Regions from separate parts of the Heyndrickxia sp. MSNUG genome, predicted to be linked through region 1. Evidence: a T-box and tRNA genes for the amino acid it is inferred to sense, from the RefSeq annotation. Region 1 holds a T-box; the other regions hold tRNA genes.
What was found. The T-box of region 1 lies ahead of ileS (isoleucine--tRNA ligase). A T-box ahead of a tRNA ligase gene usually reads a tRNA of that ligase, here a tRNA-Ile.
Positions count from the first base shown of each region.

Region 2: it encodes a tRNA-Ile, which carries the amino acid that the T-box ahead of ileS (isoleucine--tRNA ligase) is inferred to sense. The anticodon was not compared.
Region 3: it encodes a tRNA-Ile, which carries the amino acid that the T-box ahead of ileS (isoleucine--tRNA ligase) is inferred to sense. The anticodon was not compared.

Region 1 covers NZ_CP150978.1:1,704,091-1,714,359, reverse strand. The annotation lists gene AABM38_RS08415 (solute carrier family 23 protein) at 1-317, opposite strand, end outside; gene pyrR (bifunctional pyr operon transcriptional regulator/uracil phosphoribosyltransferase PyrR) at 469-1,011, opposite strand; gene AABM38_RS08405 (RluA family pseudouridine synthase) at 1,225-2,136, opposite strand; gene lspA (signal peptidase II) at 2,108-2,599, opposite strand; gene AABM38_RS08395 (hypothetical protein) at 2,759-3,046, opposite strand; gene ileS (isoleucine--tRNA ligase) at 3,228-5,987, opposite strand; T-box leader at 6,144-6,382, opposite strand; gene AABM38_RS08385 (DivIVA domain-containing protein) at 6,432-6,953, opposite strand; gene AABM38_RS08380 (RNA-binding protein) at 7,045-7,818, opposite strand; gene AABM38_RS08375 (YggT family protein) at 7,904-8,164, opposite strand; gene AABM38_RS08370 (cell division protein SepF) at 8,171-8,611, opposite strand; partial or broken gene AABM38_RS08365 (YggS family pyridoxal phosphate-dependent enzyme) at 8,613-9,300, opposite strand; gene pgeF (peptidoglycan editing factor PgeF) at 9,301-10,128, opposite strand; gene AABM38_RS08355 (YlmC/YmxH family sporulation protein) at 10,195-10,269, opposite strand, start outside.
Region 2 covers NZ_CP150978.1:32,786-43,054, forward strand. The annotation lists rRNA gene AABM38_RS00165 (16S ribosomal RNA) at 261-1,810, shown strand; tRNA gene AABM38_RS00170 (tRNA-Ile) at 1,917-1,993, shown strand; tRNA gene AABM38_RS00175 (tRNA-Ala) at 2,013-2,088, shown strand; rRNA gene AABM38_RS00180 (23S ribosomal RNA) at 2,207-5,141, shown strand; rRNA gene rrf (5S ribosomal RNA) at 5,217-5,332, shown strand; gene AABM38_RS00190 (sigma factor G inhibitor Gin) at 6,076-6,279, shown strand; gene AABM38_RS00195 (aminotransferase class I/II-fold pyridoxal phosphate-dependent enzyme) at 6,369-7,802, shown strand; gene tmk (dTMP kinase) at 7,803-8,435, shown strand; gene AABM38_RS00205 (cyclic-di-AMP receptor) at 8,627-8,956, shown strand; gene holB (DNA polymerase III subunit delta') at 9,001-10,008, shown strand; gene AABM38_RS00215 (stage 0 sporulation family protein) at 10,001-10,269, shown strand, end outside.
Region 3 covers NZ_CP150978.1:7,075-17,343, reverse strand. The annotation lists gene AABM38_RS00075 (YaaC family protein) at 1-936, shown strand, start outside; gene AABM38_RS00070 (hypothetical protein) at 1,052-1,180, shown strand; rRNA gene rrf (5S ribosomal RNA) at 1,569-1,684, opposite strand; rRNA gene AABM38_RS00060 (23S ribosomal RNA) at 1,761-4,695, opposite strand; tRNA gene AABM38_RS00055 (tRNA-Ala) at 4,814-4,889, opposite strand; tRNA gene AABM38_RS00050 (tRNA-Ile) at 4,909-4,985, opposite strand; rRNA gene AABM38_RS00045 (16S ribosomal RNA) at 5,092-6,641, opposite strand; gene AABM38_RS00040 (HD-GYP domain-containing protein) at 7,171-8,259, opposite strand; gene gyrA (DNA gyrase subunit A) at 8,352-10,269, opposite strand, start outside.

The DNA.
Region 1 (10,269 bases):
GCAACGATTCCATAAACAAGACCCGCAAGGAAGGTTCCAACCATCGCCGATCCTGGTCCGCCAGCTGCTTTCGCTGCGATGATAGGCGCGATGAAGGCGAATGATGAGCCAAGGTAAGCTGGGACCTGGAATTTGGTGATGATCAGGAATGCGATTGTTCCTAGTCCGCTTGAGATCAAGGCGATTGCCGGACTTAGCCCGACTAGATAAGGTACAAGGATTGTTGCGCCAAACATGGCGAATAAGTGCTGAAGGCTTAGTGTGAACCATTGAATGGGTGCTGGTCTATCTGTGATATCGAGTAATGGTTTGTTCATTGTTTTTTCCCCCTTCGTTTTAAGACACTATTTAAACAAAAAACCCTCTTTGCCAGAAGGTGCAAAGAGGGTATGGGTAAGAAAACCCGCACAAACCAACGCTTGTGCTCCCCCTTTTCAGCCTCTCTGGACTGTATTAAAAGGGCGCTATTTATTTTTCGTAAATGCTTACGCGTTCTTCTTCATCCACTTCCTGCAGTTCGACAACAATTTTTTCTGAGCTTGAAGTCGGAATGTTTTTTCCTACAAAATCAGCTCTGATCGGCAGCTCCCTATGGCCCCGGTCTACAAGCACTGCAAGCTGGATTGTCGCAGGGCGGCCAATGTCGATCAATGCATCCATTGCAGCGCGGACTGTCCTGCCTGTATACAGTACATCATCCACTAGAATAACCTTCTTATTCCCAATATCAACCGGGATGTCAGAACCTCTTACTTCTGGTTCAAGGTCATTTGTCTTCTTCGTCAGGTCATCGCGATAAAGTGTGATGTCCAGTTCTCCGACCGGCATTTCAGCTCCTTCAATCTCCCGGATTCTATCTGCCAGCCTTTGGGCAATATAAATTCCTCGAGTGCGAATCCCAACCAGGACACAATCTTCAATTCCCTTGTTTCTCTCAATGATTTCATGGGCTATTCTCGTTAGTGCTCTTCTAATTCCCTGATTGTCTAACACAACTGCTTTTTCAGTCATTTGTTTTCACTCCTTCTCTCTTTACGATTGAAAACGGATCTAAAAACCAAAAAACCTCTTGCCTGTACAGGCAAGAGGGTAAACGACGTTGTAAGTATGCAGCAGAACATGCAGTGATGCCTGTTGCAAATCCGTTTCCTTCTCAGCCTCACGGGACTGTCTCTTAAAGGACTTATTAAACTATAGTCATCTTAAGATACTTGTAGAAATTTGTCAACTATTTTCTCTTAAATCAATTAAAAGCTCTTCGAAATATGATGGCAGCGGTGCCTCAAATTCGACGTACTCACCAGTTCTTGGGTGATTAAAGCCAAGGAGTCCCGCATGAAGAGCCTGTCCCCCGATATCAAGAGTCTTTTTAGGTCCGTATTTCGGGTCCCCTGCAAGCGGATATCCAATATATTTCATATGGACGCGAATTTGGTGAGTGCGGCCAGTCTCAAGCTGGCATTCCACAAACGTGAAATCATTGAAACGCTCAAGTACGTTAAAATGAGTAACGGCATGCTTCCCATTATCAACGACCGTCATACTCTGGCGGTCTTTCGTATCCCTGCCAAGCGGAGCGTCAATCGTGCCAAAATCATGCTGGATATTACCATGAACCAGCGCCTTATATTTCCTGGTTACAGTCTTGGCAACAAGCTGGTTCACCAGGCTTTCATGAGCTAAATCATTTTTGGCAACCATAAGCAAACCTGAAGTATCCTTATCGATTCTGTGGACAATTCCTGGTCGCAGCACGCCATTAATCCCAGATAAATCCTTGCAATGTGCCATCAAGCCATTTACCAGTGTTCCTGTCATATGCCCTGGAGCAGGGTGAACAACCATTCCTTTAGGTTTGTTCACAACAAGGACATCCTGATCCTCATAAAAAATCTCTAAATTCATTTCTTCCGGTACAACATCCAACGCTTCAGGTTCTGGAATGCTGATTACAAGCCTGTCTTCATAGCTGCATTTATAATTTGTTTTTACCGAAGCACCGTTAACAAGGACATTGCCATCCTTGATCCATTGCTGCACCTGGCTTCTTGACCATTCCGGATCAAGCGTTGATACAACTTTATCTATTCTGTCACCAGCCTGGGTATCACTGATGATGTGTTCCATTTTCTCCATATGCTTTTCTTTTCGCCTCTCTCTCTTCCCTGATTATATCAATCATCAACAAACCTACACCAATAACAAGTGCAGAATCAGCTATATTGAAAATAGGGAAATCGTACCCGAAAATATATGTGTTGATGAAATCAACAACTTCTTTTCGGAACAGCCTGTCCAAAAAGTTCCCGATCGCTCCCCCCAGCATAAAGCCAAGTGAAACACCGAGCAAGAGCTTTCCTTTAGCTGCTTTCTGAATATAAATGACAAGGCCAACAATTACAACGATGGTTATAACATAAAAAAACCACATTTGCCCCTGCAGGATTCCCCATGCTGCACCACGATTGCGGTGAGAGGTGATGTAAAAAAAGTTTTCAATAACCTGGATGCTATCTCCAAGTTCCATGTTTTTAACGATCATCCATTTTGTCAGCTGGTCAAGCAAAATAACAAAAAGTGCAATTATGTAATAAAACACAAAGGTAACCTCCACATTCAGCAATTCATTACCTTTGCATTTTAGCACATATAAGACGAAAACGACAGATTTTCTAGAGTACAGGTGTTGATTATAGTTAACATACCATATTTTTAAAAATTGCAGCATGAACCATCCCCTTATAGAAGGTGGGTGTTTTTAAGAATACAGCGGCTTGCGGCAATATTGTTCTATCCGGGCAATTTCATAGGAAGATTTTGCTGTTGGTATACTCTGCAAAAACTCTGGCGGCAAAATCTCTCCTGATATTTCACATTTTCCATACTCACCATTTTCAATTTTCTGAAGCGCCGAATCGATATCATCAAGTTCATCCTTGATGTACTGTAAGATCCTTTCACTGGTGTTTTCAGAATTCAGGTACGCTAACAGTTCTGTTTTCGTTTCACGGAGTTCATTGTAAATGTAATCAAGATTACCTTCCATATATCTGCCCCCGTTCCTGTTTACAGCTATTATTTCCCCGCGCATAATGCTGACTCAGGAAAACTTTTTACATGTACTGCAGGAATTCCCGAAGGTGGAAGATATTTGTTTGTTCAAGGGATCAATGCACATAATCTAAAGACAAAAAAAAGCTCCAGGCAAACCTGGAGCTTTCATCATTTTAATAATTTTCTTTTACCACAGTTGCACATCGTGGGCAAAGTGTTGGATGGTCTTCAACCTGGCCTACTTCAGGAGTGACAATCCAGCATCTTTCACATGTTTCGCCTTCAGCTTTAGTTACAGCGATAGCTGCATTTTCAAGCTTAATTGCGTTTTCAGGCGCTTGGTCGTAGCTGCCTGCCACTTCAAAACCTGAAATGATGAATAGCTGGCTCAGATTTTCAGAAATGGAGTCCAAAAGCTCCTTAGTGTTGTCATTAACATATAAAGAAACCTTTGCTGTCAATGACTTGCCGATTACTTTTTCATTCCTTGCTTCTTCAAGTGCCTTGAGGACATCATCACGAAGCTTCATGAATGCATTCCACTTTTTTTCAAGTGCCACTGCATTCGGAATTTCTTTGTATTCTGGCATATCTGTAAGCTGGACACTTTCTTCTTTCGCGGATGGAATGAAGTTCCATACCTCATCAGCTGTATGTGAAAGGATTGGCGCAGTCAACTTAACTAGTGCAAGGAGACTCTCGTGCAATACAGTCTGGATGGCACGTCGATCTGCGTTGTCAGCAGCTTCGATATACAGAACATCCTTAGCGAAATCTAAGTAGAAAGCACTTAAATCAAGAGTGCAGAAATTGTTCACCGCATGGTAAACGCCTGCAAACTCATAATTATCATAAGCGTTCCGTACATATTTAATTAATTTATTTAGCTTCACCAGCATGAACTGGTCTACCTCACGAAGCTGCTCAAACGGCACAGCATCCGTCTCGGGGTTGAAATCTGCCAAATTACCAAGCAAGAATCGGTAAGTATTGCGAATCTTTCTGTACACTTCAGCAACCTGTTTAAGGATGGCATCAGATACACGAACGTCTGACTGATAGTCAACAGACGCAACCCATAAGCGAAGGATATCGGCACCAAGCTGGTTCATGACCTTTGCAGGTACTACGACGTTTCCAATGGATTTACTCATTTTGCGTCCTTCGCCATCAAGAGCAAAACCATGGCTCAATACTCCCTTGTATGGCGCTTTGCCAGTGACCGCTACAGATGTAGAAAGTGATGAATTAAACCAGCCGCGATATTGGTCAGAGCCTTCAAGGTAAAGGTCTGCCGGACGCCGAAGATCATCTCGCTCTAAAAGCACTGCCTGATGTGAAGAACCGGAATCAAACCAAACATCCATGATGTCCGTTTCTTTTGTGAAAGTTCCATTAGGGCTTCCAGGGTGGCTAAAGCCTTCAGGAAGCAAGTCCTTTGCATCCTTTTCAAACCAGATATTTGAACCTTGCTCGCGGAATAGATTTGAAACATGGTCAATTGTTTCATCAGTGATGATCGCTTCGCCATTTTCTGCATAGAAAACCGGAATTGGAACACCCCATGCACGCTGTCTGGAAATACACCAGTCACCGCGGTCGCGAACCATATTGAATAATCTTGTTTCCCCCCATGCTGGTACCCATTTCGTTTCCTCAACAGCCTGTAGCAGCTCATTACGGAAATCTTTAATGGATGCGAACCACTGAGCTGTAGCACGGAAGATTACTGGCTTCTTTGTTCTCCAGTCATGTGGATATGAATGTTTGATGAAAGAAAGTTTCAGCAATGCGCCAACTTCTTCAAGCTTTTCTGTGATTGGCTTGTTCGCTTCATCATAAAATAATCCTTCGAAGCCTTCAGCTTCAGCAGTCATAACCCCCTTATCATCTACAGGGCATAGAACCTCCAGACCATACTTTTGACCAACATAGAAGTCATCTTCCCCGTGGCCAGGCGCGGTGTGTACACAGCCAGTTCCAGCATCTGTCGTAACATGCTCACCAAGCATAACGAGTGAATCTCTATCATACAAAGGGTGGCTTGCAAGAATGCCTTCAAGCTCTTTACCTGCAACCTTTTTAAGAGTTACTGGATTTTCCCAGCCGATTTCGTTCGTCACCGTTTCAAGCAATGCTTCCGCTACAAGGAATTTCCTATCGTTCGCTTCAACTACAACGTAAGATAAGTCAGGGTGGACAGAAATTCCAAGGTTTGCAGGAATTGTCCATGGAGTTGTTGTCCAGATGACGATTTCAGTATCTTGGTCAAGAACTCCTTTTCCATCCTTCACCTTAAAGCCAACATAAATCGATGCAGAACGCTTATCCTGATATTCAATTTCAGCTTCAGCCAAAGCAGATTCACTTGAAGGAGACCAGTATACTGGCTTCTTACCTTTATAGATGTAGCCCTTCTTTGCCATCTCACCGAAAACCTTGATTTGTTGTGCTTCATATTCAGGCTTTAATGTGATGTATGGATTTTCCCAGTCGCCCCTTACACCAAGGCGCTTAAATTGCTCGCGCTGGTTGTCAACCTGCTGGTAGGCATACTCTTCACAGAGCTTCCTGAACTCAGCGACAGTCATTTCTTTACGCTTTACACCTTTGTTGGTAAGCGCCTGCTCAATCGGTAAACCATGTGTATCCCAGCCAGGAACATATGGTGAACAGAAACCGCTCATTGATTTGTAACGCACGATGAAATCTTTAAGAATTTTATTCAATGCGTGACCCATATGGATATCTCCGTTTGCGTATGGAGGGCCGTCATGCAGAATGAACAGCGGGCGGTCTGCCGTGTGTTTCTGCACTTTTTCGTAAATATTCATTTCTTCCCATTTTGCCTGGATTTCCGGTTCCCTGTTTGGAAGGTTTCCGCGCATTGGAAATTCGGTCTTCGGCATAAGCAACGTATCTTTGTACTCCATTAAATTAATCCTCCCTATTCTTTACCCTGCAATCATGATCGCGATGTTAGGAAATGGCTGCATTAAACTTGTCTGTTGATTTACGATTCAATCAACAGGTGTTAAACATTGTCCTTTAACACAGCCCAGGAAAATAAAAAAACCTCCTCATCCCTGAAAAGGGACGAGAAGGTTTATTCCCGCGGTACCACCCTAAATAGACAAGAATGAATCATTCTGTCCTCTTAGCATTCTTAACGCGAATGTCACGCCTGCGCTTACTTATTCAAATCGAATGTTCAGCTCGGAACTAAAGGGTGATTTTCAGGCTACTCGCTCGCAATGGGCTTCCACCTTCCCCATTTCGCTTTTGGCAAGCATTTGAACAGCCGTACTGTCCCTATCATCGTTTCTTTCATGTATTGCACTTTGTTATGAAATTATATGCGAAATGAACTGCTTGCGTCAAGCCAGTGAATCTTCTTCTTCTCTTTGCGCAGTCTTTAATTCAGTAGAATCAAGTTCGTATTCCAGCAAGTGATCCCAATCATCTGTGTTCAGCATATCAAGCTGTGCTTCGATCAGCATCTTGAATCTGGTCCGGAATACCTTTGACTGCTTCTTCAGTTCCTCGATTTCTAACGCGATTTTACGTGCTTTGGATAGTGATTCATTGATGATCCTGTCAGCATTTTTCTCTGCTTCCTTAATGATCAGCTTAGCCTCTTTTTGCGCGTTGCGGCGAACTTCTTCTCCGGCTTCCTGGGCAATTACGATTGATTTATTGAGGGTTTCTTCAATATTCGTAAAATGTCCAAGCCTTGAATTCATTTCGTTGAGCCTTTCTTCAAGCTCTTTTTTCTCACGGATAATAAGTTCATAATCTTTGATGACCTGATCAAGAAACTCATTTACTTCATCTTCATCATACCCGCGGAATCCTTTGTTGAATTCTTTGTTGTGTATATCTAACGGCGTTAAAGGCATGACGCCACCTCCCATTAAGTTATAGTCCTATATGTACTTAAAGCAATGATTCGACAAAAAAACTAAAAATCCTTCTTTTATAACTATATAATTATTTTTTCCTTCCGGCAATAACTCGATATTTATCTTTTTTCGTTTTGCCTTCTATACCGATAATTTTCGCACGGCCAAATCCTCGCGCAGATAGAACGTCACCTTCCCCACATTCAAAGGCCGTGTTTTCAATAGCCGTCCAGTTGACTTTCACATGGCCATGCTGGATCAAAAGCTGCGATTTCTGTCTAGAAAGATTGAACAGTGATGACATAACCGTATCAAGCCGTAAGGAGGTCACTGTCGCATTCATTTCATTCCATTCATCGGCAATCGCTAGGGCTTCGCCAATATCCAGTTCTGTCAGATTTATCGAAGCCCTTCCGATCGATTCAAGCTGCATTCTTATATAATCTGCAATCTCTGCAGCCGCAAAAAACTGAACGGTGTCGCCTTCAATGAGGATATCACCAAATTTCCCGCGCTTTAATCCGAGCGACATCAGGCTTCCCAGTACCTGTCGATGTTCGATGGTAATGAATTTCTTCGCATATTCAATTCCAAATAGCTTGATTTGAAAATCCTCCTGCTGGGCTTCCATATAATCTGGATAAAGATAAGCACGCTTTCGTTCAGTTCCATTAGCACCGCCGAAAAGCTTCCATTTGACATCAGGATGTTTTCCAATGACGGTTGCTAGGATTTGCTGTTCTCTAGGGTCGAGAAAGTCTGTTAATTTTGGCGCATAGCTCTGCTCCACGTACTCTTTCCAATTTATGACCTGGTCAATAAATTCACGTTCCTCAGGACGAAAATGCTGATAAATGTTCATTGTGATCTCCTTTGTTACAAAACCTTATATCCCTAAATAGAAAATAAACAGGGCCTGAAACAGACCCTGCAAAAATAGTCATATTTTAAAACCAATGAGCCAGCTGATATAAGCCTGATACCGCGAATTTCAATACCAGGAAAGCTACAATTGGTGATATATCGATCATACCAATTGAAGGGACGATCCTGCGGAACGGTTCCAAAAACGGCTCGCAAATACGGGCTAAAAACTGGCCAATCGCAGTCTCTCTTGCATTAGGGAACCATGACATGAAAATATAGATAATCAATGCCCACTGGTAAAGACTTATTAATTGAGCTAAAATACCAACTACTACATCCATTTACTCCTACCACCTCGACTCTTGAATATCCCGCTCCTGCATCAGTTCAGAAATATTCCCTGTCACTTCCACATTATCCGGGGTACATAAAAAGATATTCATACCAATACGCTGAATATCACCACTGATCGCATAGACTGTTCCGCTAAGGAAATCTACAATCCGCTTAGCCTGGTCGTGGTCAATCCGCTGAAGGTTAACGACTACGGCTCGGCGATTTTTCAGGTGATCAGCAATTTCCTGCGCCTCAGCATACATCCTTGGCTCCATCAGGATTACTTTTGATGATTTTTGCACACTCTGGAGACTTACAACATTTTGCTTTTGCTGAGCCGGCTGCTTGCTTGGCTTAAATGGCTCCGCTTCCTCTTCGAGCATTTCCTCATCATTATAGTCATATTCATCTTCCAGGAAAAAAAATGTCTTAATTTTTGATTTTAAGCTCATATTATTGCACCTCCGATTCGTTACCTACCAGCGCAGTGCCGATGCGGACCATGGTAGAACCTTCTTCAACTGCGATTTGAAAATCATTTGACATTCCCATTGACAGCTCAGTGCATGGAGCATACTCAAGGTTAAGGCCCTGGATTTCTCCCTGAAGCTTTTTAAGTGCTTTAAAACACTCTCTGATCACTAGCTCGTCCTTTGTATTTGGAGCCATTGTCATTAATCCACTAACAAGGATGTTCGGGTAATCTTTCAATTCAGAGATGAATTCCCCTACCTGTTCAGGCTTTAATCCGTGCTTGCTTTCCTCTCCAGATGCATTGACCTGAATGAGGCAATTTATTTTAGCGCTAGCACGCTTATCGATTTCCTTTGCAAGTGACAGTCTGTCAAGCGAGTGGATATATGTAACATGTTCAATCATATTTTTTACTTTTCTTGTTTGCAGCGTACCGATAAAATGCCAGACAGGCTTGTCCTTTAGAAGGCTGATCTTTTTCAAGGAGTCCCTCATCACGGTTTTCACCTAAATTGACAATACCTGCTTCAATGGCTTCCTGAGCCCGTTCCGCAGATACGTATTTAGTCACCGCGATTAACTTCACATCTTCCGGACTGCGATTTGCCTTTTGACAGGCTTCTGCTATTTGACTCTGGATAACCTCCAGATTTCTGGATACTTTCATTTATGGACGGCTATCCTCCTTCCACCCTATGTAGGCAATCATTCTGCCAGCATTGCCCTTATCCCGCCTGTGAGAATAAAAATGCTCACTGTGGCAGCTTGTGCAATAATCGGTGACAAATAAATTTTCACTTTTTACACCGGCCTTTAATAAGATCTGCCGGTTCACTTCCTTTAAGTTGAGAGAATATTGACCTTCACTAACTTGATTATATGGTAAATTTTCGACACCTTCTAGTACATTTTTTACTAAAAGAATCACTCTCTCATCAACAATATAACATTTTTTGCATATTGATGGGCCAATTACTGCAGAAATTTTTTCTATTTTTGCCCCATTTTGCTGAAATTTGCTAATCATCTCTGCTCCAATACCGTTGACCGTGCCTTTCCACCCAGCATGGGCCACACCGATCAGCCTCTTGTCCGGCTCGATAAAATAAAGCGGGACACAGTCAGCATAGCAAAGGGTAAGCAATATACCTGCCTCATTTGTTAAAAAACCATCTGTTCCAGAAAAAGAGCTGGCATAGTCATCAGACCCTCTTCCTTGATCGTTTTTGGAGATTTTCTCGATGTGAATTTCATGGGTTTGCTCTGCTCCAACCCAGCTTTCAAGGGGAAATTCGATCTTATTCGCCAACAGGTTACGATTCTGACATACAGCATCCTGCTGATCTCCAACATGAAATCCAAAGTTTAATCCAGAGAAAGCCTGCTCACTGACACCGCCATTTTTCGTCGTAAAACCAACTTCAAGGCCGGGATAACGGTCCATCCACTCTTTAATGGAAAAGTATTCTTTATTGGTTAAGATGAATGGTTCCATATTTTATACCTCTCGCTGTTTTTGTCTAGTTTATCACAACAAGGCCGTAACACAACAGTGATACGGCTATTGTCCCCCTCCATCAGGTTCAATGTATTCTCCGCTGTCCCTGTAGCGGACAAGTATGACGTCTTCTCCAAC
Region 2 (10,269 bases), 1.7 Mb from region 1:
TATGAAAAAGTTATTGACCAACCAAGCAAGAGTTGTTATTATATAAAAGTTGCTGTTGGACATCAGTTAAAAACTTTTAAAAAAAGTGTTGACGAAGCAATCGCAACATGATATATTATTTAAGTCGCCTACGAGCGACGCCAGAAAAATTGCTCTTTGAAAACTAAACAAACAAGCGTCAACAAACAATATTATAGTGACTTCTATTATATAGATGATCACTAGCCAACGTTTTAAATTATGAGCTTAACTCATACTCTTTTTTGGAGAGTTTGATCCTGGCTCAGGACGAACGCTGGCGGCGTGCCTAATACATGCAAGTCGAGCGGATCTTCATTAGCTTGCTTTTGAAGATCAGCGGCGGACGGGTGAGTAACACGTGGGCAACCTGCCTGTAAGACTGGGATAACTTCGGGAAACCGGAGCTAATACCGGATAATCCTTTTCCTCTCATGGGGAAAAGCTGAAAGACGGTTTCGGCTGTCACTTACAGATGGGCCCGCGGCGCATTAGCTAGTTGGTGAGGTAACGGCTCACCAAGGCGACGATGCGTAGCCGACCTGAGAGGGTGATCGGCCACACTGGGACTGAGACACGGCCCAGACTCCTACGGGAGGCAGCAGTAGGGAATCTTCCGCAATGGACGAAAGTCTGACGGAGCAACGCCGCGTGAGCGATGAAGGCCTTCGGGTCGTAAAGCTCTGTTGTCAGGGAAGAACAAGTATCGGAGTAACTGCCGGTACCTTGACGGTACCTGACCAGAAAGCCACGGCTAACTACGTGCCAGCAGCCGCGGTAATACGTAGGTGGCAAGCGTTGTCCGGAATTATTGGGCGTAAAGCGCGCGCAGGCGGTTCCTTAAGTCTGATGTGAAAGCCCCCGGCTCAACCGGGGAGGGTCATTGGAAACTGGGGAACTTGAGTGCAGAAGAGGAGAGCGGAATTCCACGTGTAGCGGTGAAATGCGTAGAGATGTGGAGGAACACCAGTGGCGAAGGCGGCTCTCTGGTCTGTAACTGACGCTGAGGCGCGAAAGCGTGGGGAGCGAACAGGATTAGATACCCTGGTAGTCCACGCCGTAAACGATGAGTGCTAAGTGTTAGAGGGTTTCCGCCCTTTAGTGCTGCAGCAAACGCATTAAGCACTCCGCCTGGGGAGTACGGCCGCAAGGCTGAAACTCAAAGGAATTGACGGGGGCCCGCACAAGCGGTGGAGCATGTGGTTTAATTCGAAGCAACGCGAAGAACCTTACCAGGTCTTGACATCCTCTGACAACCCTAGAGATAGGGCGTTCCCCTTCGGGGGACAGAGTGACAGGTGGTGCATGGTTGTCGTCAGCTCGTGTCGTGAGATGTTGGGTTAAGTCCCGCAACGAGCGCAACCCTTGATCTTAGTTGCCAGCATTAAGTTGGGCACTCTAAGGTGACTGCCGGTGACAAACCGGAGGAAGGTGGGGATGACGTCAAATCATCATGCCCCTTATGACCTGGGCTACACACGTGCTACAATGGATGGAACAAAGGGCAGCGAAGCCGCGAGGTGAAGCCAATCCCATAAAACCATTCTCAGTTCGGATTGCAGGCTGCAACTCGCCTGCATGAAGCCGGAATCGCTAGTAATCGCGGATCAGCATGCCGCGGTGAATACGTTCCCGGGCCTTGTACACACCGCCCGTCACACCACGAGAGTTTGTAACACCCGAAGTCGGTGGGGTAACCTTTTGGAGCCAGCCGCCTAAGGTGGGACAGATGATTGGGGTGAAGTCGTAACAAGGTAGCCGTATCGGAAGGTGCGGCTGGATCACCTCCTTTCTAAGGATATTGCCGTAAAGGTAATCGGAATGCGAATCTTATGATTCGTACAGTTGACCGCTTGTTTGTTTAGTTTTGAGGGAGCGATTCCTCTCATATGATATATGGGCCTATAGCTCAGCTGGTTAGAGCGCACGCCTGATAAGCGTGAGGTCGATGGTTCGAGTCCATTTAGGCCCACCATATATCTCTCATAATTAATGGGGCCTTAGCTCAGCTGGGAGAGCGCCTGCCTTGCACGCAGGAGGTCAGCGGTTCGATCCCGCTAGGCTCCACCATTGTTCCTTGAAAACTAGATAATCGTAAGTAAGAAGAACCAAGAAAAACCGAGTGATCGCCATTTTAGTTTTTCTCTCTATTTAATAGAGAATCAACCACGACAATTTATTGTCAAACGGTTAAGTTAGAAAGGGCGCACGGTGGATGCCTTGGCACTAGGAGCCGATGAAGGACGGGACTAACACCGATATGCTTCGGGGAGCTGTAAGTAAGCTTTGATCCGGAGATTTCCGAATGGGGAAACCCACTGTTCGTAATGGAACAGTATCTTTACCTGAATACATAGGGTATTGAAGGCAGACCCGGGGAACTGAAACATCTAAGTACCCGGAGGAAGAGAAAGCAAACGCGATTCCCTGAGTAGCGGCGAGCGAAACGGGACATAGCCCAAACCAAGAGGCTTGCCTCTTGGGGTTGTAGGACACTCTACATGGAGTTACAAAGGAACGGGGTAGATGAAGTGGTCTGGAAAGGCCCGTCAGAGAAGGTAAAAACCCTGTAGTTGAAACTTCGTTCCCTCCTGAGTGGATCCTGAGTACGGCGGGACACGAGAAATCCCGTCGGAAGCTGGGAGGACCATCTCCCAAGGCTAAATACTCCCTAGTGACCGATAGTGAACCAGTACCGTGAGGGAAAGGTGAAAAGCACCCCGGAAGGGGAGTGAAATAGATCCTGAAACCGTGTGCCTACAAGTAGTCAGAGCCCGTTAATGGGTGATGGCGTGCCTTTTGTAGAATGAACCGGCGAGTTACGATCCCATGCAAGGTTAAGTTGAGAAGACGGAGCCGCAGCGAAAGCGAGTCTGAATAGGGCGAATGAGTATGTGGTCGTAGACCCGAAACCAGGTGATCTACCCATGTCCAGGGTGAAGGTTGGGTAACACCAACTGGAGGCCCGAACCCACGCACGTTGAAAAGTGCGGGGATGAGGTGTGGGTAGCGGAGAAATTCCAATCGAACTTGGAGATAGCTGGTTCTCTCCGAAATAGCTTTAGGGCTAGCCTCACGTTGTAAGAGTCTTGGAGGTAGAGCACTGTTTGGACTAGGGGCCCTCATCGGGTTACCGAATTCAGACAAACTCCGAATGCCAAAGACTTATCCGTGGGAGTCAGACTGCGAGTGATAAGATCCGTAGTCAAAAGGGAAACAGCCCAGACCACCAGCTAAGGTCCCAAAGTATACGTTAAGTGGAAAAGGATGTGGAGTTGCTTAGACAACCAGGATGTTGGCTTAGAAGCAGCCACCATTTAAAGAGTGCGTAATAGCTCACTGGTCGAGTGACTCTGCGCCGAAAATGTACCGGGGCTAAACGTATCACCGAAGCTGTGGATTGACATCTTTGATGTCAGTGGTAGGAGAGCGTTCTAAGGGCGTTGAAGCTAGACCGTAAGGACTGGTGGAGCGCTTAGAAGTGAGAATGCCGGTATGAGTAGCGAAAGATGGGTGAGAATCCCATCCACCGAATGCCTAAGGTTTCCTGAGGAAGGCTCGTCCTCTCAGGGTTAGTCGGGACCTAAGCCGAGGCCGAAAGGCGTAGGCGATGGACAACAGGTTGATATTCCTGTACCACCTCTTTATCGTTTGAGCAATGGGGGGACGCAGTAGGATAGGGTAAGCGCGCTGTTGGATATGCGCGTCTAAGCAGTAAGGCTGCAAGTGAGGCAAATCCCGCTTGCGTGAAGGCTGAGCTGTGACAGCGAGGGAAATATAGTACCGAAGTTCCTGATTTCACACTGCCAAGAAAAGCCTCTAGCGAGATAAAAGGTGCCCGTACCGCAAACCGACACAGGTAGGCGAGGAGAGAATCCTAAGGTGAGCGAGAGAACTCTCGTTAAGGAACTCGGCAAAATGACCCCGTAACTTCGGGAGAAGGGGTGCTCATTTGGGTGAATAGCCTAGATGAGCCGCAGTGAATAGGCCCAGGCGACTGTTTAGCAAAAACACAGGTCTCTGCGAAGCCGCAAGGCGAAGTATAGGGGCTGACGCCTGCCCGGTGCTGGAAGGTTAAGAGGAGGGGTTAGCGCAAGCGAAGCTCTGAATCGAAGCCCCAGTAAACGGCGGCCGTAACTATAACGGTCCTAAGGTAGCGAAATTCCTTGTCGGGTAAGTTCCGACCCGCACGAAAGGCGTAACGATCTGGGCACTGTCTCAACGAGAGACTCGGTGAAATTATAGTACCTGTGAAGATGCAGGTTACCCGCGACAGGACGGAAAGACCCCGTGGAGCTTTACTGTAGCCTGATATTGAATTTTGGTACAGCTTGTACAGGATAGGTAGGAGCCTGAGAAACCGGAGCGCCAGCTTCGGTGGAGGCGTCGGTGGGATACTACCCTGGCTGTATTGAAATTCTAACCCACGCCCCTGATCGGGGCGGGAGACAGTGTCAGGTGGGCAGTTTGACTGGGGCGGTCGCCTCCTAAAGAGTAACGGAGGCGCCCAAAGGTTCCCTCAGAATGGTTGGAAATCATTCGCAGAGTGTAAAGGCACAAGGGAGCTTGACTGCGAGACCTACAAGTCGAGCAGGGACGAAAGTCGGGCTTAGTGATCCGGTGGTTCCGCATGGAAGGGCCATCGCTCAACGGATAAAAGCTACCCCGGGGATAACAGGCTTATCTCCCCCAAGAGTCCACATCGACGGGGAGGTTTGGCACCTCGATGTCGGCTCATCGCATCCTGGGGCTGTAGTCGGTCCCAAGGGTTGGGCTGTTCGCCCATTAAAGCGGTACGCGAGCTGGGTTCAGAACGTCGTGAGACAGTTCGGTCCCTATCCGTCGTGGGCGCAGGAAATTTGAGAGGAGCTGTCCTTAGTACGAGAGGACCGGGATGGACGCACCGCTGGTGTACCAGTTGTCTTGCCAAAGGCATCGCTGGGTAGCTATGTGCGGACGGGATAAGTGCTGAAAGCATCTAAGCATGAAGCCCCCCTCAAGATGAGATTTCCCATAGCGCAAGCTAGTAAGAACCCTGAAAGATGATCAGGTTGATAGGTCAGAGGTGGAAGCGCGGTGACGTGTGGAGCTGACTGATACTAATCGTTCGAGGACTTAACCAAATTAGATTACTCGTTCTTCTTTTTTCTTCTTACACATTATCTAGTTTTGAGGGAACAAAACCTCAAACCAAATAGTCTGGTGGCGATGGCGAGAAGGTCACACCCGTTCCCATACCGAACACGGAAGTTAAGCTTCTCAGCGCCGATGGTAGTTGGGGGTTTCCCCCTGTGAGAGTAGGACGCCGCCGGGCAAACGAAAGAACAGCTGTAATGGCTGTTCTTTTTTTGTGTCTTATTAAATGTGGATACACAGTAATGGTAACCAGTTAGTTGGGTTATAATCGATTTTACCGGAATGATCTTAGCAGTCACCGGTATGGTATTTCTATCAACCGGTAGTAAGTGTGGGCTAACAGGTATTATGTTTTGCTCAACTGGTATTAAACTTCGTCCAACTTGTATTAATTAATTTTCATCAAATCAATATTATAAGCGGAAATCCCCAAATTAGAGTACGAATAACCATTTATAAAATGAATTCCTTAGCTTCATCACCGCCTTAAAACTTTTGGTGTCAAAAATACCCTTTATTAATTGGCTTTTTAAACAAGGGTGTTGATTTTCGTTCCAAGCGCTTCGCTTTCCGCGGGGTATGGCGCTGAGCCTCCTGATATGAACGAAACTGTCAAGATTCCCACTCTACATCATGTTTGGTTTTGTTTTTGAGCACTTTTAAGAAGAGAAGCCATTTTAGGCTTCTTAACCTAGTTCGCTCCTTCGGAATTTCACCTGACCAGCTGCGCCCGCAGGAATGCCAAGAAAAGTGCCTATCTTACCATATAATAATTAACCAACCCTAAATTGTTATAAGACATACAAGGAAATGGGAAGTCAATCATAAAATATAAAACAATTAAACTTTCTAAAATATTATTCGGAAAATTGTATACAAAAAGGAGCTGCTGGCAACAATAGGTGTACGGAGGTGGAGAAATTGGGTTCGCTTTTAGCAAAAAAACAAGTTGGGGAAACGTGTGTGGTTTGCGAACAGGCTAAAACAGCAGGAATACACCTGTATACTTCATTTATTTGCACAGAGTGTGAGAGCGTCATGATCAAGACTGATACGTGTGATCCTAAATATAAATATTACGTAGAAAAGTTAAGGAAAGTAACGAATCCTGAGATTTATAGTTAAAAGCCTCTTTATAGGGCTTTTATTTTTTTTGCTCAAAATCAATGTTAGAATAGGTAAGTATGAATGAATAATGTATATAAGGTGAGTATATGAAACAAACGAGAACACCTTTGTTTGACCAACTAATTAAGCATAACCAGAAAAGTCCCATTTCCTTTCACGTTCCCGGTCATAAATTTGGCGAAGTTTTTTTGGAAAAGGGACAATCCTTTTTTAGTGATATATTAAAGCTTGATGCCACAGAAATAACGGGCCTTGATGATTTGCATTCTCCAGAGGGTGTCATTTTAGAAGCGGAAGAGTTATTAGCAGATTTGTATCGTACACAAAAGAGCTTTTTTTTAATAAATGGCTCTACAGTAGGAAATTTGTCTATGATTCTTTCTGCCATAAACGAAAATGATCTCGTACTGGTACAGCGCAATTCTCATAAATCAATTATGAATGGAATAAAACTTGCTAAAGCCAATCCTGTCTTTATCAGCCCTGATTTTAACGAGGAATATAAAGTTGCAGGAGGACTGAATATAGATGACATTAAGTCGGCTATTAACCAGTATCCAGATGCAAAGGCACTTATTTTAACATATCCTAATTATTATGGGTTGACCTATGACCTCAAGAGTATCATCGATTTGGCTCATACCCATGACATTCCTGTGCTGGTGGATGAGGCACATGGTGTGCATTTTATTGCGGGGGATTCTTTTCCGCAATCTGCAGTGGAGCTAGGGGCCGACATCGTTGTGCAATCTGCACATAAAACGCTGCCTGCGATGACGATGGGTGCTTTTCTCCACTTTCAAAGCAGCTTGGTTTCTGGGGATAAATTACAGTTTTATTTACAGGCGCTGCAATCTAGCAGTCCATCTTATCCCTTGATGGCTTCTCTTGATTTGGCGCGAAGCTATCTGGGCACATACAGTCAAGAGGATCTCACCTATCTTAGTGGAGAGATTGAAAGTTTCCGGAGTACGATAAATAACATCGAGACGATTCGGTTATTGAACCAGGGTGATCCTTTAAAGATAACTATCCAGGCAACAGGTACATTATCTGGATTTGAATTGCAAAGAATTTTGGAGTCACAGGGGATTTTTACCGAATTAGCGGACCCTTACAATGTCCTATTTGTGCTTCCTTTGTTGAAGAGAGGAATGAAGCACAGATGGCTAGAGGCCGCTGATAGCCTTGCCGCTGCAGCTTTGTCGATTCCGAAAGAACGGTCGATTAGCGAGAACCATTTTATAAAAAATTACGCGATTTCAACATTAGCTGTCGGTTATAAGGAAATGGAACGCCAGGAAACAGAGGTCATTCCGCTTGATGCCTCTGCCGGAAGAATCTGTGCAGAATCCATTATCCCGTACCCTCCTGGTATTCCACTTTGCCTTCCTGGTGAAGTGGTGAAGGAAGAGGATTTACAGACAATTTGCTATTTGAGGAATATAGGTGCGAAAATCCAGGGTGGAGAGTTTTTGTCTGCTGATAAAATAAAAGTGTTTAAGAGTTGGGGGATCTAAATGACTAACGGAATTTTTATAACAATTGAAGGACCGGATGGGTCAGGCAAGACAACGATAATTAATATGCTTGCTGATAATCTTCAAAAAGAAGGGTTCGAGGTTGTGGCTACACGCGAGCCTGGAGGTATTGAGATTGCTGAGCAAATCAGGCAAGTGATCCTGGACCGTGATAATACGGCGATGGACCCACGCACTGAGGCGCTATTATATGCTGCTGCAAGAAGGCAGCATCTGGCTGAAAAGGTAAAGCCAGCTCTTGAAAAGGGAAAAATCATTTTATGTGACAGGTTTGTCGACAGTTCGTTGGCTTATCAGGGATATGCCCGCGGCCTTGGCATTGATGAGGTGTACTCGATTAATGAGTTTGCCATTGAAGATATGATGCCTCAGCTTACTTTATATTTTGATTTGGCTCCAGAATTGGGACTTGAAAGAATCAATAAAAATAAAGGCCGGGAAGTGAACCGCCTTGATCTTGAGAATCTGGAATTCCACCAAAAGGTGAGAGAGGGATACATGATTCTTGCAGATCGATTTTCGGATCGAATTGTAAAAATTGATGCTTCCCGGGAGCTAGAAGCAGTTTATAAAGATGCTGAAGCGAGAATAAAAGATGAATTGAATAAGTGATCAATTGAGACAAGCCTGGTTGACTTTAAGGCTTGTTTTTATTTAGAGGCGCTTGTTGACTGTTTAAGAATAAATAACTGTGGCACTATTTGGAAGCGTTTGGGATTTTTAGTATAAATCATGTCTTGTCACGTGAATCCTGTTATAATGGGAATACAAATGTTACGGAATAAAAAATAGGAGGAACATGAATGAAACTAATTTTAGCCGTGGTTCAGGATCAGGACAGCAATCGTTTGTCGAATGCATTGGTGGACCATAATTTTCGAGCAACAAAAATGGCTAGTACAGGTGGATTCTTAAAATCAGGGAATACCACTTTTATCATAGGAACCGAAGACATCAGGGTAGAAAAAGCACTTGAGGTTATCAGGGATAATTGTAAATCAAGAGACCAGCTTGTGGCACCGGTATCTCCAATGGGGGGAAATGCAGATTCGTATGTTCCTTACCCAGTGGAGGTTGAAGTTGGGGGAGCAACCGTATTTGTATTGCCGGTTGAGCAGTTTCACCAATTTTAATCAGATATAAGAAATGAATTAATAAATGTAAGAGAGTGATCGCATTGGCAAAAACGTGGGACGAGCTGGAGAGACTGCAGCCGAATGTTTTAAAAATGATAAAAAACAGCATCCTGAAAAATCGAATAGCCCATGCGTATTTATATGAAGGTATGAGGGGCACTGGCAAAAAGGAGATTAGTATGCTCCTGGCCAAAAGCATCAATTGTCATGCTCCGGTTGAAGGCTATAAACCTTGTGAAGGCTGTGTGAATTGCAAGAGGATCAACAGCGGCAACCACCCTGATATCCATCTTGTCGAACCTGATGGTCTGTCTATTAAAAAAGGCCAGATCCAGGAGCTTCAGGAGGAGTTTTCAAAAACGGGCGTTGAATCCAAAAATAAGCTGTACACCATTGTCCATGCAGATAAAATGACGACAAATGCAGCGAACAGTTTATTGAAGTTTCTCGAAGAGCCGCATGCGGGTACGGTTGCGGTCTTGATTACCGAGCAGGCCCAGCAGATGCTGCCGACAATTTTATCCAGATGCCAGCACATCAATTTTACACCGCTATCTCCTAAAAATATGGCAGAACAGTTGATAGCAAACGGTGTTAATCCTCAGAGTGCACCGCTCTTTGCGCAGCTGACGAACAATTTGGAAGAAGCTCTGGAAATTAGTCATAATGATTGGTTTGCACAAGCACAAAAAATAGTGTTAAAATTATATGAAGTGCTAAAAAAGAATTCCCTTGAAGCAATGGTCACGCTTCAGGAAAACTGGTTTACCCACTTCAAAGAGAAAGAACAGATTGATCGAGGTTTGGATTTATTACTTCTTATTTTTAAGGATTTATTATACATTCAGCTTGGCAAGAAGGACCAGGTTGTTTATCTAAACGAAAGCTCACGTTTAGAACAGTTTGCACTACAGACATCCGGACGGCGTCTTACCGAACAAATGGCAGCCATTCTGGAGGCGAAGAGGAAGCTGCATGCCAATATGAATCCCCAGCTGCTTATGGAAGAGCTGGTGTTAAAATTGCAGGAGGGATCTACACTTGTATGATGTAGTAGGTGTCCGCTTCAAGAAAGCGGGGAAGATTTATTATTTTGATCCCGGCGATCTCTCAATTCAAAAGGACGAATTCGTCATTGTCGAAACTGTCAGGGGTGTAGAGTACGGAAGAGTGGTTACTCCCCGAAAACAGGTTGGCGAAAAGGATGTAGTCCTGCCTCTGAAAAAGGTAGTCAGAATTGCAGATCAAAAGGATCGTCTTATTGTCGAGGAAAACAAAACAGCTGCAAAAGAAGCATACGATGTTTGCAG
Region 3 (10,269 bases), 1.7 Mb from region 1:
GAATGGAATAGTTATACACTCTTTTTTTCAGCAGAATATTCACAAGCCTATCTGAAAAAATGCTATCGAAAACTAAATCTTGATCAACCTGACTTGAAAAGCTTTGAGAACTGTTATCCCTTTATGTATTATCTCGAACATGGGAAACTTTATTATGAACAGGCAGAAAAATCCCCCCTTGCCATCCAGCCGATTATGCTGTTTTACGGACTTGTCCATTTAATCAAAGCATGTATTCTGACGGTTGCACCCGATTATCCCGAAACAACTTCTGTTTTGGCTCATGGTGTATCAACGAGAAAACGGAAGAAACAGCAATATAGTTTCACTGAGGATGAAGTGAAATTTCAAAAGAATGGATTATTTTCCCTCATGTCTGAGAAAATGTTCCACATGAAACAACTTGAAGGCGAAAAAGCTACGATGGGCGAAATACTTGACTTGATTCCAGAAATGTCAGGCATTATTTTAGAACTGAAGGGCAAGCAAATCTTTCAGCCAGTGGCTGAAAGAGAAGCAAAATATTCTCTTCCTAAATCAGTATTAGACCAATTTCATATGACGGAAAATCGTTTCAAGGAATTTTATCAAGCTAAATCTGCTATTCCTATCTCATTTTTGCCAGAGGACCCGCAAAGGATTTATTTTGAAGCAAATTTATCTGAGATGGCTGAACCGATTCCATTAAAATATAATCTTGAAGATCAGCATTACTCATTCCCATTGAATAAAGGTGAATTATACTTATTTCCCGAGCTTCTGCTGCATTATTTACTTTTATACAACTTGGGCATGATTGCCCGTTATGAGACCGAATGGTGGAGTGAACTGATCAAAATGATGCCGAATGAAGACTATCCGCTTATTCAGACGTTTTTACTATCCACGGTAAAAAAGGGTCCTTACTTAATTTACCAATACTTAATGAATAAGTGATGTACCAAAGGATGACGGCGTTCTAAAAGCAATAGAGAGTATTAGAGCGTTTATATCCTTCTGAAACGGGAATTTCTTATAATAGAACAATGAGAATACTAAGGAGGGAGCATTCATGGATAGAAAAAAACTGATGATGACAACAGTAGCCTTAGGTACAGCATACTTGCTAAAAGATAGAAAGTCACGTGAGAAAGTCCTGGATCAATTGCAGTCGCTCGGAACCAAGAAAAAGAAAAGCTAATACACAAACCCCCCTGAATTGATTTCAGGGGGGTTTGCTTTATTCAGAAATTCAGCAGCTTCCGAACAGGTTAGGAAGAGTTCGGAATGGTACATGGGACAGTGGAACGTCCCTGGAATTCAATTAGTTTCCAGCAGATCGCTTTTAAATTTGGAATATTGATTGTAAGAAATATAATACCAGTTAGGGCACCATTAATACCGGTTGTTCGAAAAATAATACCAGTTGGATTTAATTTAATACCTGTTAGCCCACATTTAATACCGGTTGATAATTAGATCATCCCGATAAATTTGATTATAACCCTAACAATTGGTTACCATTTTCCGAATATCCACAGTTAAAAAAATACAAAAAAAGAACAGCCATTACAGCTGTTCTTTCATGTGCCCGGCGGCGTCCTACTCTCACAGGGGGAAACCCCCAACTACCATCGGCGCTGAGAAGCTTAACTTCCGTGTTCGGTATGGGAACGGGTGTGACCTTCTCGCTATCGCCACCAGACTATTTTGTTTGAGGTTTTGTTCCCTCAAAACTAGATAATGTGTAAGAAGAATTTAGAAGAACGAGTAATCTATATTTGGTTAAGTCCTCGAACGATTAGTATCAGTCAGCTCCACACGTCACCGCGCTTCCACCTCTGACCTATCAACCTGATCATCTTTCAGGGTTCTTACTAGCTTGCGCTATGGGAAATCTCATCTTGAGGGGGGCTTCATGCTTAGATGCTTTCAGCACTTATCCCGTCCGCACATAGCTACCCAGCGATGCCTTTGGCAAGACAACTGGTACACCAGCGGTGCGTCCATCCCGGTCCTCTCGTACTAAGGACAGCTCCTCTCAAATTTCCTGCGCCCACGACGGATAGGGACCGAACTGTCTCACGACGTTCTGAACCCAGCTCGCGTACCGCTTTAATGGGCGAACAGCCCAACCCTTGGGACCGACTACAGCCCCAGGATGCGATGAGCCGACATCGAGGTGCCAAACCTCCCCGTCGATGTGGACTCTTGGGGGAGATAAGCCTGTTATCCCCGGGGTAGCTTTTATCCGTTGAGCGATGGCCCTTCCATGCGGAACCACCGGATCACTAAGCCCGACTTTCGTCCCTGCTCGACTTGTAGGTCTCGCAGTCAAGCTCCCTTGTGCCTTTACACTCTGCGAATGATTTCCAACCATTCTGAGGGAACCTTTGGGCGCCTCCGTTACTCTTTAGGAGGCGACCGCCCCAGTCAAACTGCCCACCTGACACTGTCTCCCGCCCCGATCAGGGGCGTGGGTTAGAATTTCAATACAGCCAGGGTAGTATCCCACCGACGCCTCCACCGAAGCTGGCGCTCCGGTTTCTCAGGCTCCTACCTATCCTGTACAAGCTGTACCAAAATTCAATATCAGGCTACAGTAAAGCTCCACGGGGTCTTTCCGTCCTGTCGCGGGTAACCTGCATCTTCACAGGTACTATAATTTCACCGAGTCTCTCGTTGAGACAGTGCCCAGATCGTTACGCCTTTCGTGCGGGTCGGAACTTACCCGACAAGGAATTTCGCTACCTTAGGACCGTTATAGTTACGGCCGCCGTTTACTGGGGCTTCGATTCAGAGCTTCGCTTGCGCTAACCCCTCCTCTTAACCTTCCAGCACCGGGCAGGCGTCAGCCCCTATACTTCGCCTTGCGGCTTCGCAGAGACCTGTGTTTTTGCTAAACAGTCGCCTGGGCCTATTCACTGCGGCTCATCTAGGCTATTCACCCAAATGAGCACCCCTTCTCCCGAAGTTACGGGGTCATTTTGCCGAGTTCCTTAACGAGAGTTCTCTCGCTCACCTTAGGATTCTCTCCTCGCCTACCTGTGTCGGTTTGCGGTACGGGCACCTTTTATCTCGCTAGAGGCTTTTCTTGGCAGTGTGAAATCAGGAACTTCGGTACTATATTTCCCTCGCTGTCACAGCTCAGCCTTCATGCAAGCGGGATTTGCCTCACTTGCAGCCTTACTGCTTAGACGCGCATATCCAACAGCGCGCTTACCCTATCCTACTGCGTCCCCCCATTGCTCAAACGATAAAGAGGTGGTACAGGAATATCAACCTGTTGTCCATCGCCTACGCCTTTCGGCCTCGGCTTAGGTCCCGACTAACCCTGAGAGGACGAGCCTTCCTCAGGAAACCTTAGGCATTCGGTGGATGGGATTCTCACCCATCTTTCGCTACTCATACCGGCATTCTCACTTCTAAGCGCTCCACCAGTCCTTACGGTCTAGCTTCAACGCCCTTAGAACGCTCTCCTACCACTGACATCAAAGATGTCAATCCACAGCTTCGGTGATACGTTTAGCCCCGGTACATTTTCGGCGCAGAGTCACTCGACCAGTGAGCTATTACGCACTCTTTAAATGGTGGCTGCTTCTAAGCCAACATCCTGGTTGTCTAAGCAACTCCACATCCTTTTCCACTTAACGTATACTTTGGGACCTTAGCTGGTGGTCTGGGCTGTTTCCCTTTTGACTACGGATCTTATCACTCGCAGTCTGACTCCCACGGATAAGTCTTTGGCATTCGGAGTTTGTCTGAATTCGGTAACCCGATGAGGGCCCCTAGTCCAAACAGTGCTCTACCTCCAAGACTCTTACAACGTGAGGCTAGCCCTAAAGCTATTTCGGAGAGAACCAGCTATCTCCAAGTTCGATTGGAATTTCTCCGCTACCCACACCTCATCCCCGCACTTTTCAACGTGCGTGGGTTCGGGCCTCCAGTTGGTGTTACCCAACCTTCACCCTGGACATGGGTAGATCACCTGGTTTCGGGTCTACGACCACATACTCATTCGCCCTATTCAGACTCGCTTTCGCTGCGGCTCCGTCTTCTCAACTTAACCTTGCATGGGATCGTAACTCGCCGGTTCATTCTACAAAAGGCACGCCATCACCCATTAACGGGCTCTGACTACTTGTAGGCACACGGTTTCAGGATCTATTTCACTCCCCTTCCGGGGTGCTTTTCACCTTTCCCTCACGGTACTGGTTCACTATCGGTCACTAGGGAGTATTTAGCCTTGGGAGATGGTCCTCCCAGCTTCCGACGGGATTTCTCGTGTCCCGCCGTACTCAGGATCCACTCAGGAGGGAACGAAGTTTCAACTACAGGGTTTTTACCTTCTCTGACGGGCCTTTCCAGACCACTTCATCTACCCCGTTCCTTTGTAACTCCATGTAGAGTGTCCTACAACCCCAAGAGGCAAGCCTCTTGGTTTGGGCTATGTCCCGTTTCGCTCGCCGCTACTCAGGGAATCGCGTTTGCTTTCTCTTCCTCCGGGTACTTAGATGTTTCAGTTCCCCGGGTCTGCCTTCAATACCCTATGTATTCAGGTAAAGATACTGTTCCATTACGAACAGTGGGTTTCCCCATTCGGAAATCTCCGGATCAAAGCTTACTTACAGCTCCCCGAAGCATATCGGTGTTAGTCCCGTCCTTCATCGGCTCCTAGTGCCAAGGCATCCACCGTGCGCCCTTTCTAACTTAACCGTTTGACAATAAATTGTCGTGGTTGATTCTCTATTAAATAGAGAGAAAAACTAAAATGGCGATCACTCGGTTTTTCTTGGTTCTTCTTACTTACGATTATCTAGTTTTCAAGGAACAATGGTGGAGCCTAGCGGGATCGAACCGCTGACCTCCTGCGTGCAAGGCAGGCGCTCTCCCAGCTGAGCTAAGGCCCCATTAATTATGAGAGATATATGGTGGGCCTAAATGGACTCGAACCATCGACCTCACGCTTATCAGGCGTGCGCTCTAACCAGCTGAGCTATAGGCCCATATATCATATGAGAGGAATCGCTCCCTCAAAACTAAACAAACAAGCGGTCAACTGTACGAATCATAAGATTCGCATTCCGATTGCCTTTACGGCAATATCCTTAGAAAGGAGGTGATCCAGCCGCACCTTCCGATACGGCTACCTTGTTACGACTTCACCCCAATCATCTGTCCCACCTTAGGCGGCTGGCTCCAAAAGGTTACCCCACCGACTTCGGGTGTTACAAACTCTCGTGGTGTGACGGGCGGTGTGTACAAGGCCCGGGAACGTATTCACCGCGGCATGCTGATCCGCGATTACTAGCGATTCCGGCTTCATGCAGGCGAGTTGCAGCCTGCAATCCGAACTGAGAATGGTTTTATGGGATTGGCTTCACCTCGCGGCTTCGCTGCCCTTTGTTCCATCCATTGTAGCACGTGTGTAGCCCAGGTCATAAGGGGCATGATGATTTGACGTCATCCCCACCTTCCTCCGGTTTGTCACCGGCAGTCACCTTAGAGTGCCCAACTTAATGCTGGCAACTAAGATCAAGGGTTGCGCTCGTTGCGGGACTTAACCCAACATCTCACGACACGAGCTGACGACAACCATGCACCACCTGTCACTCTGTCCCCCGAAGGGGAACGCCCTATCTCTAGGGTTGTCAGAGGATGTCAAGACCTGGTAAGGTTCTTCGCGTTGCTTCGAATTAAACCACATGCTCCACCGCTTGTGCGGGCCCCCGTCAATTCCTTTGAGTTTCAGCCTTGCGGCCGTACTCCCCAGGCGGAGTGCTTAATGCGTTTGCTGCAGCACTAAAGGGCGGAAACCCTCTAACACTTAGCACTCATCGTTTACGGCGTGGACTACCAGGGTATCTAATCCTGTTCGCTCCCCACGCTTTCGCGCCTCAGCGTCAGTTACAGACCAGAGAGCCGCCTTCGCCACTGGTGTTCCTCCACATCTCTACGCATTTCACCGCTACACGTGGAATTCCGCTCTCCTCTTCTGCACTCAAGTTCCCCAGTTTCCAATGACCCTCCCCGGTTGAGCCGGGGGCTTTCACATCAGACTTAAGGAACCGCCTGCGCGCGCTTTACGCCCAATAATTCCGGACAACGCTTGCCACCTACGTATTACCGCGGCTGCTGGCACGTAGTTAGCCGTGGCTTTCTGGTCAGGTACCGTCAAGGTACCGGCAGTTACTCCGATACTTGTTCTTCCCTGACAACAGAGCTTTACGACCCGAAGGCCTTCATCGCTCACGCGGCGTTGCTCCGTCAGACTTTCGTCCATTGCGGAAGATTCCCTACTGCTGCCTCCCGTAGGAGTCTGGGCCGTGTCTCAGTCCCAGTGTGGCCGATCACCCTCTCAGGTCGGCTACGCATCGTCGCCTTGGTGAGCCGTTACCTCACCAACTAGCTAATGCGCCGCGGGCCCATCTGTAAGTGACAGCCGAAACCGTCTTTCAGCTTTTCCTCATGAGAGGAAAAGGATTATCCGGTATTAGCTCCGGTTTCCCGAAGTTATCCCAGTCTTACAGGCAGGTTGCCCACGTGTTACTCACCCGTCCGCCGCTGATCTTCAAAAGCAAGCTAATGAAGATCCGCTCGACTTGCATGTATTAGGCACGCCGCCAGCGTTCGTCCTGAGCCAGGATCAAACTCTCCAAAAAAGAGTTATGAGTTAGCTCATAAAGTTAAAACGTTGGCTAGTGATCTTCTATATAATAGAAGTCACTATAATATTGTTTGTTGACGCTTGTTTGTTTAGTTTTCAAAGAGCAATTTGTTGCCGCGTCGCCCCGAAGCGACTTGATTAATATAACATTTCCTTGCTGTATAAGTCAATAACTTTTTTCAAAAACCTTTTGAAGAAGTTGTTGTTTTCGTTACTGACTTTGAAGATTATATCAGTCATATAATTATAAAGCAATACTTTTCATGCACTTTCTTAAAGAAATTTTCTATTCACATAGATTTAATAAAAAGGCTCTATAAAACCAGTCTTTTGATTTTCTTTCCAGGCGCTTCGCTTTCCGTGGAACTGACGGTGAGCCTCCCCGTCTCAAGCACCTGAGGGGTCTCGCCTGGCCAGCTGATCCCTCTGGAGTCTACGCGCCTTCCACAACAATCAACAGGATATAAAAACCAACATTCAGTTTTAACAGAATCAATAAAAAAAGCCGGCTCAGCGGCCAGCTTTTATATGACTTCTTCTATATGCAAGTGACGGTTTTTTTCTAGCGCAAGAATTTCATTCGATTCTATTATTCTGACTAGAGGCCTGGTTGGGTTTTTTTCTTCGACAAAAACGATTTCCGCAGTTTGTCCATCAGACAGGCGAACGATGCTGCCAATCGAAAAATTCATGATGGATGAACTCAATGCCTTTAAAGCGGCAATATCAAATTCACCGAACAGTTCCTCATTGACCATTTCTAGAACTTTGAAAGGAGAATGCTTCGGTTTATACATCCGTTCAGAAGTCATGGCGTGGAAAGAATCGGCAACCGCAAGAATCTTAGCAAATGGATGGATTCTGGCGGCTTTCTCGCCAAAAGGATACCCACTTCCATCCAGCCTTTCATGGTGATGGAGAATTGCAATCTTTGCAGCTTCCTTCAGCAATGGACTATTCTTGACCATCTGGTAGCTATATGTAGGATGCTTCTTGATTTCCTCGAATTCTTCTACAGTCAAGGTTGTATTCTTATTGATTAAATTAGGACTGATTTTTGCCATACCGCAGTCTGATAAACATCCTGCAACCGCAATTTGTGTTACGTCACCCTTGCTGTAGTTTAACTTTTTGGCAATGAACGCAGAAATAATGCCAACAGCCAGTGGATGATCATAAAGGTACTCCGTTTTAGTTGAATAGTGATGCAGGTGGAAAATGTCTGATGAATGGATATCCGCCTGTTCTATTAAAGGCACAATAATGCCTCTCACTTTTGATATATCGATTTGCATTCCTGATTGCCAGGAGATAAACTCTTTTTTGAATTCTTGTTTGGCACGTAAAAATAAATCGAAAAAATTGAGATCGGATATATTTTGCGCAGCGGGATTCCATGGTGCTTTTTTGTCAGCAATTTCAGGTGCATTGAAGGGAACACCAGTTACTAGAGTCTTTTCTACTTCTACTTCTTTTATGAGAAAAGCTTTTAGGACCTCTATTAAGTGATTTGACAGTACTGTCTTTTTGCTCATGATTGATCTATTGGTATTTAGGAGAACATCATCAGTAAGGATACAGCCCTCTATAAGGTTGTCTACATATACGCGCAAGGCTTTCCACCCCAAATTTTATTTTCATACTATTAAGTTTACTTTATTTTACCAAAAAAGAGGAACACAATTTTTGTGTTCCTCTCAAAGTTTTATTCAGTATCTTCATCATTTGATGCTGGAGCAGCTGCTTCGTCGGACTGTTCACTGATGTTTTCTGCGTTGACACTTGATTCTTGTTCAATTATCGCTTCGCCATTTTCATCAAGTTCCAACTCATCGATTTTTTCTTCTTCCTTGTCAACTTTTGCGACTGTGGCTACATATTCATTCTCTGCCTTGTTCAGGCTGATTAGTTTCACACCTTGCGTATTACGGCCAGTCATCGAAATCGAACTTACAGGAATACGGATAAGCACTCCGCCTGTTGTGATCAGCATCAGGTCTTCTTCACCTGTTACAGCTTTCATCGTTACCAGGTTGCCGTTCTTCTCTGTAATATTGCAGGTCTTGATTCCTTTACCGCCGCGTCCTTGTCTTCTGTACTCTTCGGAAGGAGTTCTCTTACCGTACCCGTTTTTCGTTACAACAAGGATTTCGTCGCTTTCCTCAAGGACTTCCATACCGACAACTTCATCATCGTTGGAGAGTGAGATACCTTTTACTCCTGTTGCTGTACGGCCCATTGAACGAACATCAGTCTCTGGGAAACGAATCATTAACCCGTTCTTTGTGCCAATAATCATTTCTTTGCTTCCATCCGTCATTCGTACGGAGATTAATTCATCTCCATCACGCAGGTTTAAAGCAATCAAACCATTGTTACGGATGTTTGCAAAGGATGACAGCGGCGAACGTTTTGAAATTCCTTCTTTTGTCGTGAAGAACAGGAACCAGTCGTCCACAAATTCTTCGACCGGAATGATGGCGTTCACCCATTCTCCTTTTTCAATTTCAAGAAGGTTGATGATTGGAATCCCTTTAGCTGTACGGCTGAATTCTGGGATTTCGTAACCCTTCGAACGATACACCTTTCCTTTGTTCGTAAAGAAAAGAATCGTATCATGCGTTGAAGTTGTTATCAGGTGTTCTACGAAATCATCTTCATTTGTTCCCATTCCCTGGATTCCGCGGCCGCCCCGCCTTTGTTGACGGTATGTAGATACAGGCAAACGTTTTACATAGCCATTATGGGTTAGGGTAATGACGATATTTTCTCGAGGGATTAGATCCTCATCCTCAATCATTTCTAATCCGCCAGAAACAATTTCAGTCCGGCGTGTATCGTTAAAGCGCTCTTTAATTTCAGTAAGCTCTTCACGGATGATTTCAAGCACTTTTTCTTCATCTGCAAGGATTGCTTTCAATTCTGCAATCAGCTGCATCAGGTTTTGGAACTCCTCTTCAATCTTCTCACGTTCTAAACCAGTAAGCCTTTGAAGACGCATATCCAGGATTGCCTGTGCCTGCTTCTCTGAAAGATTGAACTGAGTCATCAATCCTTCTCTCGCTATATCTGTTGTACGTGAGCTTCTGATCAGGCTGATAACTGCATCAAGGTTGTCAAGAGCGATTCGCAGCCCTTCGAGAATATGGGCACGTGCCTCTGCCTTCTTAAGTTCAAACTCCGTTCTTCGGCGAATGACGACTACCTGATGGTCAAGATAATATTTCAAACATTGCTTCAGGTTCAGAACCTTTGGCTGACCGTCCACAAGAGCAAGCAAGTTAATTCCAAAGCTTGTCTGCAATGCCGTTTGCTTATAAAGGTTATTTAAAAGTACATTGGCATTAGCATCCTTACGAACTTCGATGACCATCCTCATCCCTTTACGGTCAGATTCATCTCTTAAGTCTGTAATGCCATCGATTTTCTTATCACGGACAAGTTCCGCTATTTTTTCCACCAATTTTGCTTTGTTTACTTGGTAAGGAAGTTCTCTAACGATGATAACTTCTTTTCCATTTGCTTTTTGTTCAATTTCTACTTTTGCCCTTAGCGTAATCGACCCGCGTCCAGTTTCATATGCCTTGCGGATCCCGCTGCGGCCAAGAATCAGTCCTGCTGTT